Regions from separate parts of the Glutamicibacter sp. Je.9.36 genome, predicted to be linked through region 2. Evidence: riboswitches for the same ligand, from Rfam matches in the RefSeq annotation. Region 2 holds a riboswitch; the other holds the start of a gene.
The links. A riboswitch is a leader RNA that binds a small molecule or an ion and turns the genes downstream of it on or off. The one in region 2 is predicted to bind S-adenosylmethionine.
Positions count from the first base shown of each region.

Region 1: it holds a riboswitch for S-adenosylmethionine, as region 2 does, so the genes downstream of both, AAZQ98_RS09545 (bifunctional o-acetylhomoserine/o-acetylserine sulfhydrylase) here and AAZQ98_RS00840 (OsmC family protein) in region 2, are expected to answer to the same signal.

Region 1 covers NZ_JBCPSN010000003.1:259,544-266,642, reverse strand. The annotation lists gene AAZQ98_RS09560 (CPBP family intramembrane glutamic endopeptidase) at 1-528, shown strand, start outside; gene AAZQ98_RS09555 (GNAT family acetyltransferase) at 547-963, shown strand; gene AAZQ98_RS09550 (VOC family protein) at 1,025-1,669, opposite strand; SAM riboswitch class IV at 1,842-1,961, shown strand; gene AAZQ98_RS09545 (bifunctional o-acetylhomoserine/o-acetylserine sulfhydrylase) at 2,053-3,396, shown strand; gene metX (homoserine O-acetyltransferase MetX) at 3,399-4,544, shown strand; gene AAZQ98_RS09535 (SGNH/GDSL hydrolase family protein) at 4,627-5,484, opposite strand; gene AAZQ98_RS09530 (SHOCT domain-containing protein) at 5,553-5,951, opposite strand; gene AAZQ98_RS09525 (alpha/beta hydrolase) at 6,304-6,954, shown strand; gene AAZQ98_RS09520 (RNA-binding S4 domain-containing protein) at 6,955-7,099, opposite strand, start outside.
Region 2 covers NZ_JBCPSN010000001.1:180,872-187,970, forward strand. The annotation lists gene AAZQ98_RS00835 (DEAD/DEAH box helicase) at 1-2,035, opposite strand, end outside; SAM riboswitch class IV at 2,176-2,297, shown strand; gene AAZQ98_RS00840 (OsmC family protein) at 2,329-2,880, shown strand; gene AAZQ98_RS00845 (L-idonate 5-dehydrogenase) at 2,957-4,012, opposite strand; gene AAZQ98_RS00850 (SDR family oxidoreductase) at 4,002-4,772, opposite strand; gene AAZQ98_RS00855 (FadR/GntR family transcriptional regulator) at 4,944-5,651, opposite strand; gene AAZQ98_RS00860 (L-lactate permease) at 5,676-7,099, opposite strand, start outside.

The sequences.
Region 1 (7,099 bases), on a different contig from region 2:
CTGGCGCTCTACCTGATGAAGCGCACGACCGGACGTACCATCCGGGACATCGGCTTCGATATGCGCAAGCCGGGCAAGGACGCACTGCTCGGGGCGGGGATGTTCTTGGCCATGGGAGTGGGAACGCTGGGCGTCTATGCCGCTGGACGGGCACTGGGCGTCACCACGGCACTGTCAGCAGCGAATCTTGGCGATTATTGGTGGAGCGTCCCCGTGCTTCTGCTGTCGGCTGCACGTCATGCAGTCCTCGAAGAAGTGCTGATGCTCGGATTCCTGTTCACCTACGCCAAGAAATTGAAGCTGGGCCTGTGGAGCACCATTATTGGTTCTGCGATGATCCGAGGCAGCTACCACCTGTACCAGGGGGTGGGGCCGATGATCGGCAATATGCTCATGGGCGTCGTCTTCGGCTGGGTATACCAGAAATACGGGCGGGTGATGCCGCTGGTTATCGCGCACTTCCTGCTTGATGCCATCGGCTTCGTGGGATACGCCTTGGTCGGGCCGGCCATCGGAATCGGCCAGTAGCGCCGGTAAGCTGAGCCAATGCAGATTACCGTGCTGCGCGAAGAGGACCTTCGCCAAGCAGTTGAATTGTGGGAAGCAACTGGGCTGACTCGTCCGTGGAATGATGCACTCGCCGACGCCCGACGGGCTTTGGCTGAGCCTACTTCTACGGTGCTGGCCATCGTTGAGAACGGTCAACTCATGGCTACTGCGATGGTTGGCCATGATGGCCACCGAGGTTGGCTCTACTATGTTGCGGTGGATCCGTGCCGGCAGGGCAATGGCCTGGGAAGGGCGCTGGTGGATGCTGCTGTCCTGTGGCTGCGGGATCGCGGCGTGCCCAAGGTGCAGCTCATGGTCCGCGGGGAGAACTCTGCCGTCATCGATTTCTATGAACGGCTGGGCTTCGAAGACCAGCACGTCGTGGTCCTGGGGAAGCGCCTGGACCGGCCTTAACGAAAAGAAAGTAGGTGGGGACGCCATTGTCCCCGCCTACTTGCGTTCTCTGCGGAACTGTTTACAGCACCACGGTGCCGGACTCGGTCTCAAAGGTAACCGACATGATGCCCGGAGTGCCATTCGGCGCTTCATATTGCATGGTGACAGCGCCCAAATTGACGTTCTGCGGCTGGCCCAGCCAATCCAGCACCCGTTCACGCGAGCCGGCGATGGCGATCTGGCTGATGGCGCCGGCAGGTTCCAGCGCCTTGGACGGATGCAGCTCCTCGGATCCTTCATCCCAGGAAATCAGGTACGGGCACTGCGGATCGGCGATCAGGCCCTTGATGCCAATCTGCTGCCAGGTCAGTTCGCGGCCATCAGGGAACTTCCGGTTGCCCGGCACCGACTTGCGGCCCAAGCGGTCCTCGGCACTGGATAGATCCTCCACCGAGACGCACCAGCCCATCCAGCCGCCGCCGAGCTCCGAACGGGCGCGAACCGCCTGTCCGAAGGGTGCCTTGTCGCTGGCCGGGTGGTTCAGGACTTCAACCACCTCCAGGTACTGTCCATGCTTGAGCGGGAAGATGACATTGCGTGTTCCGAATCGTGGATGCACGCCGCCCTTGACGAATTCCAGTCCAAGGGACTCGGAGATTCTTTCAGCGGTTGGCAACAGCCCGTCCGGGCCGCATGCGTAACTTACGTGATCTAGCCTCATCATGTGCCCATCATGGCAACATGTGATGCCAGTCTCTACTTAGGCAAACCTAAGTGCCGTGATGCTATCGAATACTCTGCGATGAACCTGCACTATTCGTGAAATATGACCGATTGAGTCCAATGACTGGCCCTTGCGTTGCAAAGATCTTCGGTTTTCGGGCAAACTGGTACCAGGTCATGAGTCCCAGTAACAAGCCCCGGCTTACTGGGCGGCAACCCTCCAACCGCGGTGGGGTGCCCCGGGTGAAGACCTGGCCCTTGAACGCACAAGGCATCAAGGACAAGCGCGGGTTACCCCTGGAAGTCGTCACGATATGGTGCTTCCTGTCGGTGTCTTTTCAGTGGCGTACCCCCATAGTCATGAAACGCTATTTGGAGGAAACCATGAGCAATAACTGGTCATTTGAAACCCGTCAGATCCACTCCGGCCAGACCCCGGATCCGACGACCGGAGCACGGGCTCTCCCGATTTTCCAAACCACCTCTTTCGTCTTCCCTAGCGCCCAGAGCGCTGCTGCACGTTTCGCGCTGCAGGAACTGGAGCCGATCTACACCCGTATCGGCAATCCGACCACCGACGCGGTGGAAACCCGCATCGCTGACCTGGAGGGCGGCGTTGGAGCACTGCTGCTCTCCTCGGGACAGGCTGCCACCACTTTCGCCATCTTGAATTTGGCCGAAGCCGGCGACCACCTGGTGGCCAGCCCCAGCCTGTATGGCGGAACCCAGAACCTGCTCAAGCACACGCTCAAGCGCCTGGGCATCGAGGTCACCTTCGTTGCCGACCCGGACAACCTGGATGATTGGCGTGCCGCGGTGCGTCCGAACACCAAGGCCTTCTTCGGGGAAACCATCTCCAATCCGCGACAGGACGTCCTGGACATCGAGGGCATCTCGGCGATCGCCCACGAAGCTGGCGTGCCGCTGCTGGTGGACAACACCCTGGCCACCCCGTACCTGATCCGCCCGATCGAGTGGGGCGCGGATATCGTGATCCATTCGGCCACCAAGTTCCTCGGCGGACACGGCAATGCCATTGCCGGTGTCATCGTGGACTCGGGCAACTTCGATTTCGCCAAGGACGCCGACCGCTTCCCGGGCTTCAACACCCCGGACGAGTCCTACAACGGCCTGGTCTTCGCCCGCGACCTGGGTGTCAACGGCATCCTGGGCGCCAATCTGGCCTACATCCTCAAGGCCCGCGTGCAGTTGCTGCGCGATTTGGGTTCTTCGGTTGCGCCGTTCAACGCGTTCTTGATCGCACAGGGCCTGGAAACCTTGTCGCTGCGCATTGAACGCCACGGCCAGAATGCCGTAGAAGTTGCCACCTGGCTCGAAGCCCGCGAGGAAGTGCAGAAGGTCGCCTACGCAGGCCTGAAGTCCTCGCCTTGGCATGAGCGTGCGCAGAAGTACAGCGATCAGGGCGCCGGCTCGATCATCGCGTTCGAACTGGAGGGCGGTTCGGAAGCCGGCCAGGCCTTCGTGGACGCACTGGTATTGCACTCCAATGTCGCGAACATCGGCGACGTGCGCTCATTGGTCATCCACCCGGCCTCCACCACCCATGCCCAGCTCTCCGAAGCTGAGCAGGTTGCGGCCGGCGTGAGCCCGGGACTGGTGCGGCTGAGCGTCGGACTGGAGAATATCAAGGATATTCTGGCCGATCTGGAATTGGGCTTCCAAGCTGTTGCAGCCCTCGAGAACAAGGAACTGCAGGAAACCCTCTAGGCATGGCATCCATTGTGACTACTGAAGATACTCTGCGCGCCGAAGAGCTCGCCGGCGGACAAGACGGCATTTTGCGCCGTAAGTCCGTGGGGGAGCACCACTTCGAATTCGGTGGATTCCTTCCGGACGTGGTGCTGGCCTATGAAACGTGGGGGACGCTAGCAGCTGATGGCTCCAACGCGGTGCTGGTGATGCATGCGCTCACCGGTGACGCCCACGTTGCGCAAGGCGATTCGCAAAGCGCCGGCTGGTGGGAAGAGCTCGTAGGCCCCGGCGCCACGGTTGACACCAATGAGTACTTTGTCGTGTCCATCAACATGGTGGGTGGTTGCAATGGTTCCACCGGCCCCTCGTCCTTGGGCGACCAGGGCCTGCCCTACGGTTCGAGCTTTCCCTTCGTCACCATCAAGGACTCGGTGCGCCTTGAAGCGCGGCTGGCCAAGCAACTGGGAATCGATTCCTGGCATGCGGTCATTGGCGGTTCGATGGGCGGTGCGCGCGCGTTGGAATACGCCGTCGAGTTCCCCGACCAGGTCAAGAATCTCGTAGTGATGGCCTCGAGCGCGCAGGCGACTGCCGAGCAAATTGCCTTTGCGCAGGTGCAAACCCAATCCATCCGGTTGGATCCGCACTTCTGCAATGGCGACTACTACGGCAACGATGCGCGCCCGGACGCCGGTCTTGGCTTGGCTCGCCGCCTGGCCCACATCACCTATCGTTCCGAAGCCGAGCTTGAAACCCGTTTCTCGCGCAACCCGCAGGATGGCGAGAAGCCAACGGGTCTGCTCGACGGACCTCGCGGGCGGTACCAGGTGGAAAGCTATCTTGACCATCAGGCCAGCAAGCTGGTGAATCGTTTCGACGCCAACAGCTACCTGGTGCTCACCGAGGCGCTGATGAGCCATGATGTGGCTCGCGGCCATGAATCCCTGGAAGCCGCCTTGGCGCGACTGGCGAAGGTCAACGTGGTGGTTGCCGCGGTAACCACTGACCGGTTGTACTTTCCTGAGCAGTCAGTGAAGCTGGCCTCGTCGCTGGCCAAGCCAAAACCGGTGCATTACATTGATTCGCCGATTGGCCACGATGGATTCCTGACCGACGCCACGCAGCTCGACGGCGTGCTTCGGACCTTGGTGTTCGGAGACTGAGCCCCGGAAAGGGCTCGGGAAGATTTCAAAGCCTGAAGCAGTTCCGCCAGTAATCGGTGGAACTGCTTCAGGCTTTTCATGCCTACTTGGCGCTGTCGCCGGCGCCGAGCGAGTCGTTTGGCTTGGTCTGCGCAAACGGCGCGGCGGAGGGCCGCTTCGGGGTGATGCCGTCGCCGGAGGACTGGTGGCGCAGGCGGCGCAATACCCAGGGCGCAAGATGCTCGCGCGCCCACTGCAGATCCTCCTTGCGGGCTTCCCGCCAGCTGCGTTCATCCACGGCCGGAACGATTTCGGTATCCAGCGGATGCGCGACGTTCAGCGAGTCCAGTGCCATGGCGGCAATTCGCTGGTGCCCGGCGGGGGAGAAATGCAGGCGATCCGGTGCCCACATCTGGGATTGGTGCAACTCCTGCAAGGCCCACATGTCCGCCACGATGGCGTCGTGGCGGGCGGCTACGGTGCGCACGTTTTCGTTGTAGATTGCCACCTTGCCTCGGATGCTTCCCAAAACCGGGGTATCGCGAATATCGGGCCCGGTGAAGAGCAAGAGCGTGGCGCCCGTATCGGTGAGCTTGGCTACCGCATTGTCGAGGATGTCTGCAATCTTGTCTGGATCCCCGCCCGGGCGCAGGACGTCGTTGCCGCCTGCGCAGAGCGAGATCAGATCAGGCTTCAGGTCAATGCAGGGATCGAGCTGTTCGGCAACGATCTGGCCAATCAGCCGGCCTCGAATGGCGAGATTGGCATACGAGAAGTCCGGGACGGTGCGGCTGAGCTCATGGGCCAAGCGGTCGGCCCAGCCAAGGTGGCGGCCGGTGCTCGACGGGTCGGGGTCGCCGATGCCCTCGGTGAACGAGTCCCCAATGGCGACATAGCGGCGCCACGGATGCAGTGGGGCATTGGCGGATGTTGATGGTTCAGAAGCAGAATCGTTTGGCACGAATCTATTGTTACCAAAGGGTAACTTATAGTCAATCATTCCCGAGGATGATTCCACGAGCCGCCGTGCTAATCGCTCAAAGCGTCCCGGCGCGCCTGCAAGTACTCGTCGCGGGTAATGATACCGCGCGAGTGCAGCGAATCGAGTTCGGCAAGCTTGTCTTCAAGGGATTTTTCCGGCGCCAGCATAGCTGAATTAGCGGCTCTTGCCATCAGTTCGGTTTCCAGGGTCAGCGGATCAAAACCGGCGCTCTTGGCTTTGCGGTAATTGCGCACCGCTACGAAGATGATCAATCCGATAACGGCGATAAAGAGCATGGCGAACAAGGGAGTGCCGACTGAAAATACGGTGTCCACGTTATCGAATAGGGGCGAAGCGCTTCCCGGGTCCGGTTCGATGTACCCGAAACTATCGAGATCCTCTTGCAGCTGCCCCGGAATATCTTCGCTGTATTCAATTTCGCCCATGGCGCCTATTCCTATCTCTGTCGCTGTCGCTGCCTCGTCCGGCGAGAGCCGCATTCCGGAGGACTGTGAGGCCGTTGGTCCAGTTGAACACGAAAAGCTTGGAAAGCTAGGCAATTTTTTGAAGATTTATAATCTTGTAACATGTCAACTGGATTTCCAGGCCTTGGAAGACCTTGGTTCCAGGATAGTGCCGGCCAACGCCTTCAGCAGATTCGACGGTGATTACGGGGAAGTTCTGCTGCACCCGGGCGCTGCCATCGCCGGTGGACGGGGAATTGATGGAATCGGGCCGCGGAAGCGCTGAGCTAGCTGTAGTTCCCTGCGGGGTCCTGTTCGATAGTCTTGGGGAACTATGACTATCCCGGATCAGGCTCCAGTGGCCATCATCTCCCGTAACGACGAATCCCGCCTTGGAACTCCGCTGCTGGTGTTCCTGCACGGCTATGGCTCGAATGAACAAGACCTCATGGGGCTCTCGCAGCATCTGCCCGAAGAGTTCACTTACCTCTCGGTGCGCGCACCGCTGCAAGCAGGCCCGGGGTACAGCTGGTTCCCGCTGACCCAGGACATCGACTACTCCATCGAGTCGGTGGCACGCAGCGTCGAAGCGCTATGGGCATTGCTGGAACCGCTGGCAAAGCAGCACTCCTCGATCACCCTGCTCGGTTTCTCCCAGGGCATGGCCATGGCCACTTCATTGGCACGCTACCAGCCCGATTCCATTGAAGCCGTCGTCGGGCTCTCGGGCTTCGCCGTGGATCCCGGGCCCTTGGATATATTCGACGACGCGAAGCTGGCAGAAAAGCCGCTGCCGCTGTTCTGGGGCCGCGACCTGGCTGACCCGGTGATCACCCGGGACAAAATCGAATACACCCTGGGATGGGTTCCGGGGCACACCGAATTGGCCAGCGAAACCTACCGGCAGATTGGCCACTCGGTGTGCATGGAAGAACTGCAGGATGTTTCCGAGTTCCTCAACAGGGTCGTCCTGGGGAAAAGCTGACTACTGCTGCGCGGTGACCTTCACGCATTCACCATTCACGCACACCACGTCGCCGGGGCGGATCTGCGCCCCGCGTCGGGTGTCCACCTCTCCGTTGACGGTGACGATTCCGTCGGAAATCATTTCCTTGGCGTGGATGCCATCC
Region 2 (7,099 bases):
GCGCCTCATTGATCCAGTTGCCCACCACCGAGGTAGGAGCCAGCACCAAGAATTTCTGGGCAGGATCCTCGACGCGCGCTTGTTCAAGGCAAGCCAGCAGCTGGACGGTCTTGCCCAGACCCATATCGTCGGCAAGGACGCCACCGAGATCATGGGTACGCAAGAAGTTGAGCCAGGAAAGGCCGTGTCCCTGATATGGGCGCAGTTCAGCGTCGAAGGTTTCCGCTAGTTGGACCGGCTGCATTTCTTCGCCGCTTTGCAGCTCCTTCATGGTCTGCAGCCACTGGTTGTGCTGGGCTTCGATAATGCCCAGATCCACCAGTTCTTGCCACCAGTCGATGCTCAACTTGTGGATGCGGATCGTATCGCCTTGCACCGTGCCCAGCTCCCCGGTCTCGGATATCAGCTGGCGCAGCTGCGTGAAATCTGCACCATCAATCGGGATCACCGTAAGGTCATCGAGAACGAGGTACTCATCTTGCTTGGTCAAGGCCTCCAGCAGCAGTGGGAAAGGGACCTTGGTCTCGTCCAGGAGCACTTCCACAGACAAGTCGAACCAGTCCCCCGTGCTTTCGCCGGCTTCGACACTGACAGTGGCCGGCGCGTGGCTGATCCGGTACTTCGGCAGCCTGTTCTGCTCTTCAACGACCACATCGGGATGCTCTGCCAACAGCGGCAATGCGTAGACCAAGAATTCAATGGATTCGGACGTGCTGAATTCCTTCGGCGGGAATATTCCTGAAGAGGTCAGTTGCCCCAAGAAAGCCTGCGCGCCGAGCTTATCCTGCACCGAAGCTGCAATTTCCTTTTCCACGGCATACTGGCGGGGGCCCGCGGAGGCGTACTCCCAGGAATAGCTCACGGTCAGCGGAGTTCGGATGCTCTCCAGGGACAGCTTGAGGCTGGGGCGTGCTGGAACAGGGATGCTGTAGCTGTCATCCTCGCTCTTCAACGGTGCCATCAGGCGCAATCGGTCCAGGTGCTGGCGCTCGAAAAGCTCAACGCCTTCCTGCGGGATGGATTGCGCACCGGATTCAATAAATGTTGCCAGTTCCTTCGTGACCGGTTCAGCGAACCGGGCCAAACCGATTTCCCTGGCCTTGGGCAAGGGGCTGGATGCGTAAGCCAACAAGGTCGGCGGCGTGCCTATCGGCAAGAGGTAGACGTGCTCTTCGCTCGGCCCGCGCAGCTTCCCCTCCATGCTCAGGCCATGTTCACCGCGACGCACATCCACGTGTGCCATGGCTGGTTGCTCGCTGAACTCCACCGGGGCCTTGGCCGTAGAACCGCCGTTGACGATCTGCACTCCAGCTTCATGCAGGGCTTCGAACGCATCCAGCAGGTCCTGGCCTGGAAGATCCATCAAGGAGATCCACTCCTTGGGATCCCACGAATGGCGATAAGTATCGTGTTCAACGTGTTCACGCAACCGGTCCAGCTCAACGACCGCACGACGCTGCTTCTTGGAGAAGCGCGCATCAAAGGCAACATTGCGCCAGCTGATCCCGGTTTGGATCCAAGGGCTCTTGGTGCCCTGACGGGCCGGGCGTGCCTGCAAGGTCAGTGCGTCCTCGCCGCCATAACGGGGTTCACTGACCACCTTCAGGATCAATCCCAGCGGTTCTTCGGCAGCCAGCGGCTCATCGGAAATGACTGGAAGCAGACGGTCAAGGGTACGTTCCCACTGCGGCTTGCTATTGCGTTTCCATGCGTGGGGATCCACCCCGGAGTCGGAGACGAAGAAGCCCTGGTCTTCTTCGGTGGTGACCTCAATGAGCAAGGCGGCCACATCTTCACAGGACTGAACCCCCGGATGCTTGCCGCAGAAGCTGGTGAAGCTGATATTGCCCTCGGTGATTTCCAATTGGGCCATCACCGATTCGCGCAGCACCACACCGGAAATGCGGGTAGATCCCGGTTGCATTACCCGGTTGGCGATCTGCACTTTTCCGGAATCACACAGGAACTGGCCCAGGTTGTATTCGGATTCGGTCACCAAGGTCTGGGCCGCAGAAAGTGTCAGCTGGAATTCCATACTCGCCGTTCATTGTTCGTGCAGTGGGCGCCCGAGAGCTAGATTCCATCTTAGCGAGCCGGCAACCAAGATGCCCGGTGACGAAAAGTTACTTCTGCCATTTACCCGCGGGCCCTGCAACCGATAGAAAAGAATCACTGAATCACGAGTTCCACTCTTTGAGCCCTGGCTGAGTGGACGGCAACCCTCCTGCGTCATTGTGCGGGGTGCCCCAGGTGAAGATTCGACGCATCTTGAACGCCAAGATGCGTAAGCGATGGCGCCCCTTGCGCCAGAAAGGGGATCAATTCCCCATGACTAATGCAGCATCTGCCCCGACCGTATCCGAAGACCGCGCACAGCGCCTGCAGGAAGCAGGCAGGGGCTGGGGCGAACGAATCTCGGCTGCCCCGCAAAGTGCCCAATTGACCTTCACCGTCGAGGGCGAAGGCTTCGATTCTGTAGCCAGCAACATTGTCTCGGGCAAGCACACCTTCCAGGTCGACGAACCGGCTGCCCTGGGTGGCAGCGACCTGGCCGCAAGCCCCGTGGAATACGCGCTCGGAGCGCTCATCTCCTGCCAGGTTGTGGTCTACCGCTTGTACGCGCAGAATCTCGGCATCCAGGTGGACGACGTGAAGATCCAGGCCAATGGCCACCTCGATGTCCGCGGACTCTTCGGCATCGACCAGACCATCCGCCCCGGCTTCTCGTCGGTGTATCTGGACATCCGGATTGCCGGACCGGAATCAGCTGAACGCTATGAAGAACTGCGCCGCGCAGTGGATGCCCACTGCCCGGTGCTGGACCTCTTCGCCAATCCGGTGCCCGTGACAACCGCGGTAAGCATCGCAGAGACCAACTAGAGTTCGCTGAACCAAAAAGCACCGCGGCGGCCCCCGACTTCAGGGGCCGCCGCGGTGCACCTCTAGCTGAAGCCAACTACTGCCCCAGGAAGTTCAGCAGGACTTTGCCGGAGCGAGCCGAATCCTTGGCCGTTTCGAAGGCTTCAAGCGCATCGGCGACCGCGAACTCGTGGGTTACCGCGTCGGAAACCTGCAGCGATCCGTCGGCCAGGGCAGCGAGCACCTGGTCGATTTCGTCGTTGAAGCGGAAGGAACCAACCAGTTCCAGCTCGCGGGTAATAGCCAGCGAAATGAGTGCTGGCTGTTCTCCTGAGGGCAGCAACCCGACCATGACCACTCGACCGCCGCGCACGGCACCGCGCACTGCGGAGGCCAACCCGCGGTAATTACCGCTGGCCTCGATGACCACGTCCGCGCCCACCTGGGCAAGAGCTTCCTGGTCATCGGCTCGCAAGGTTGAAGTGGCACCGAGTTTCCTGGCGATTTCCAACGGCTTGTCGTGCATGTCCACTGCGATGATTTCTTTGGCTCCGGCACGCTTGAGCACTGCTATGGCGAGAGCTCCGATCGGTCCAGCACCAATAACCAGCGCCTTCTTGCCGGCGACTTCACCGGCGCGCGACACCGCATGCCAAGCAACCGCAGCCGGTTCTGCCAGTGCCGCATCACGCAGTGCTAAGCCAGCAGGCAGCTCACGCAGCATGCGTGATGGCAGGTTCACTTCGCGGGCGAATGCGCCCTCGGTGTGCGGGTAGCGGGCGGCCGAGCCCAGATAGGTGCACCCCGGGGAAAGATTCGGGCGGTCGGCCGGGTAGGGTTCCCCGGTCTCGCCTGGTGTTGCCGGGTGCACGGCGACTTTGGTTCCGGATGCCGGCCCGCTGCCGTCAGCGGCGGCCTGCATGACGGTCCCGACGATTTCATGCCCGAGAACCATTGGAGCCTTGAGGATCGATTCCCCGGCGGCGCCGTGGCTCCAGTAATGCAAGTCTGATCCGCAAATACCGCCGTAAGCGATGGCAACGCGTGCTTCATCTGCTCGCGGCGCTGCCAGCTCGATTTGTTCAATACGCAAATCACCGGCTGCATGGGCTACGACGGCCAACGTGCTGGTGGCGAGGGAATTAGACGACAACGCTCATGCCTCCGTCGATGAAAATGGTCTGCCCGTTCACGTAATTCGATCCATCCGAGGCCAACCAGACTGCTGGTCCGGCCAGATCCTCGACAGTTCCCCAACGGGCAGCCGGGGTGCGGCCCAGAATCCAGGAGTTGAATTTTTCGTCATCCACCAGATTCTGTGTCATTTCGGTGTGGATGTAGCCCGGTGCGATGCCGTTGATCTGCAGTCCCGAACCAGCCCATTCGGCGGTCATGGCGCGGGTGAGATTGCGCAGGCCGCCCTTGGCCGCGGTGTAGGCGGAGATGGTGGGGCGGGCCAGGTCGGTTTGCACCGAGCAGATGTTGATGATCTTGCCTTCGCCACGCTGCACCATGGAGCGTGCGACTTCTCGGCCTACCAGGAACGCGCTGGTGAGGTTCGTGTCGATCACGCGCTGCCAGTCAGCCACCTCCAGATCCAGCATGGGCACGCGGTGCTGGATACCCGCGTTGTTCACCAAAATGCGGATGGGGCCGATGTTCTTTTCAATGGCTGCGATGTTCTCGCGCACGGCGGCATCATCGGTGACATCGAAACAGGCGCTATGGATTCTTTCGGTGCCATAGCGGGTACCGAATTCGGCGGCAGTTTCGGCCAGGCGTTGCGCATCCCGGCCGTGAAGGATGATGGTGGCACCGGCATCCGCCAAGGCGCTGGCAAGTTCGCGGCCAATGCCGCGGGAGGATCCGGTGACCAGGGCCAGGCGTCCGGACAGGTCAAAAAGTTGGCTCATGAATTCCCTCGCATGAAGTGTCGATGGTACATCGACGGGAACACATCAGCGGTATGAACCAGCTGTTTAATCCGAAAAATCAGCCCCGTCGCTTCCCCAAAACATATCAGATATAAGAGGCGCGAGGGGCAATAAAGTCCGACTTATTTATTTGAAACTATCCTGCCGGATCTAGCGGGTCTGCGAGTAGAACCAGTTGATGTGCTCTTCGAGCAGCTGGGCCGCCCGTTCGCGCTGGTTCGTCGCGAATGCGTGGTGGATGGCCTTGTGCTGGCGGCGCAGGACGCGCACCACCGGCTGCCAGGCCTCGTCGCTGGGCACCGATTCGGAGACATAGTCGCTGATCGAGTTGCGCAGCGATTCCATCATCGATTCCACTACCGCGTTGCCGGCCATGGAGGCCAGGAGCACATGGAACTCGGCATCAATGCGGTGGAAGGCCTCGCGCGAGAGCTGCGCGTCGTCCATGCGCATGATCAGCACCGCGGTGCGGTCAATGACCTGCTGGGCATGGATTGGATCGCGCGGCGTCATTTGCGCTGCCCAGGTTTCCAGCAGGATACGGGATTCGACGATCTCGCGGACGTTGATCCCCTTGGCCGCCAGATGCAGGCGCAATGCCTGCGAAATGCCAGCCGAGGGGTTGGAGATGATCACCGCTCCGGAGTTGGGCCCGGAGCCGGTTGAAGTCTTGATAATGCCCATCACATCAAGGATGCGGATGGCATCGCGGACCGAGGCCCGCGAGATCCCATGCTGCTCCGCGAGCGCACGCTCGCCGGGAAGCTGGTCTCCAACGGAGAGCTTCTCCTTGCGCAGATCCTCTTCAATTGCTTGGAGAACAATCTGGTACGCACGCGGAGCTGGGTTTACTGGCATCGGATCTATTTTAGCCGTTCACGGCTAAGGCAGCATCCAGGACAGAACCGGGGTGGACTGCAGGTAAACCAAGCAGCACAGCACCAGCAGCATGCCTACGGACCAACCGGCAACCTTCTTGAGGATCACCGACTCCTGGCCTTCCATCTTCACCGAGGTAGCGGCGATGGCCAGGTTCTGCGGGGAGATCAGCTTGCCGACCACGCCGCCGGAGGTGTTGGCGGCAACCAGCAGGTTCGGATCGATGCCGGCATTGATGCCAGCGGTCTGCTGCAGCTTGGCGAACAGCGCGTTGGCCGAGGTGTCCGAGCCGGTCACCGCGGTGCCGATCCAGCCCAGGATTGGCGACAGGAAGGCGAAGAATGCGCCGGTGCCTGCCAGCCAGGTGCCAATGGTGATGGTCTGGCCCGAAAGGTTCATTACGTAAGCCAGGCCGAGGACCGACAGGATGGTCAGCGCGGCGTAGCGCATGTTGTAGACGGTCTTGCCGATTTCGGCAGCACCCTCGGCGAAGGTCATCTTGTACTTGCCGTTGCCGTCGTTCTTCGCGTAGACCAGGGCCACGATCAGGCCGGTGATCAGCAGCAAGGTGCCCGGGGAGGATAGCCACTGGAAGTTGTAGATGGTCGAAGATACCGCTTCGCCATCAGCATTCAGGATCTTGCCGTCCAGTCCTGGCCAGCCGAACTTGATGTCCGTGGTTGCCAGCCATGCAGGAATGTCCACGCCCAGCTTCCACAGCTTGGCCACGCCGAAGATGACGATAACCAGCAGGTACGGGAACAAAGCCATCCAGGTGTTGACCGGGTGCAGCTTGGCATTGGCCTCGTATGGAATAGCGGCGGCTTCAGCAGTCAGCACGCGCTGGCGTGCCTCGTCGGCACCCTTTGGAGTCCAGAAGCGCAGCAGGATCACTGCGGCGGCCAGGCCAACCAGCGCAGCAACGATATCGGTCAGCTCATAGGAGAAGTAGGTCGAGCACAGCCACTGGGCGACACCGAAGGAAATGCCGATGGTCAGCGTTGCCGGCAGGGTCTGGCGCATGCCGCGCCAGCCGTCGAGGATCAGCACCAGGATCGACGGGACGAACAGCGCCAGCAGCGGGGACTGGTGGCCAACGATGGCGCCGATGTCGGCAGCCGGGATGCCGGTCAGGGCACCGGCGGTGGTGATCGGGATCGCCACGGCGCCGAAGGCCACCGGGGCGGTGTTGGCGATCAGCACGGCGCAGGCTGCGCGCAGCGGCGACAGGCCCAATGCCAGCAGCATGGTGGCGGTAATCGCCACCGGTGCGCCGAAGCCTGCCAGCGCTTCAAGCAGGCCGCCGAAGCAGAAAGCAATCAGCACGGCCTGGATGCGCACGTCGCCGCCGCCGATGACGTCGAAGACGCGGCGCAGGTCTTCGAAGCGGCCCGACTTGACGGTGACCTGGTAGAGGAAGATCGCCA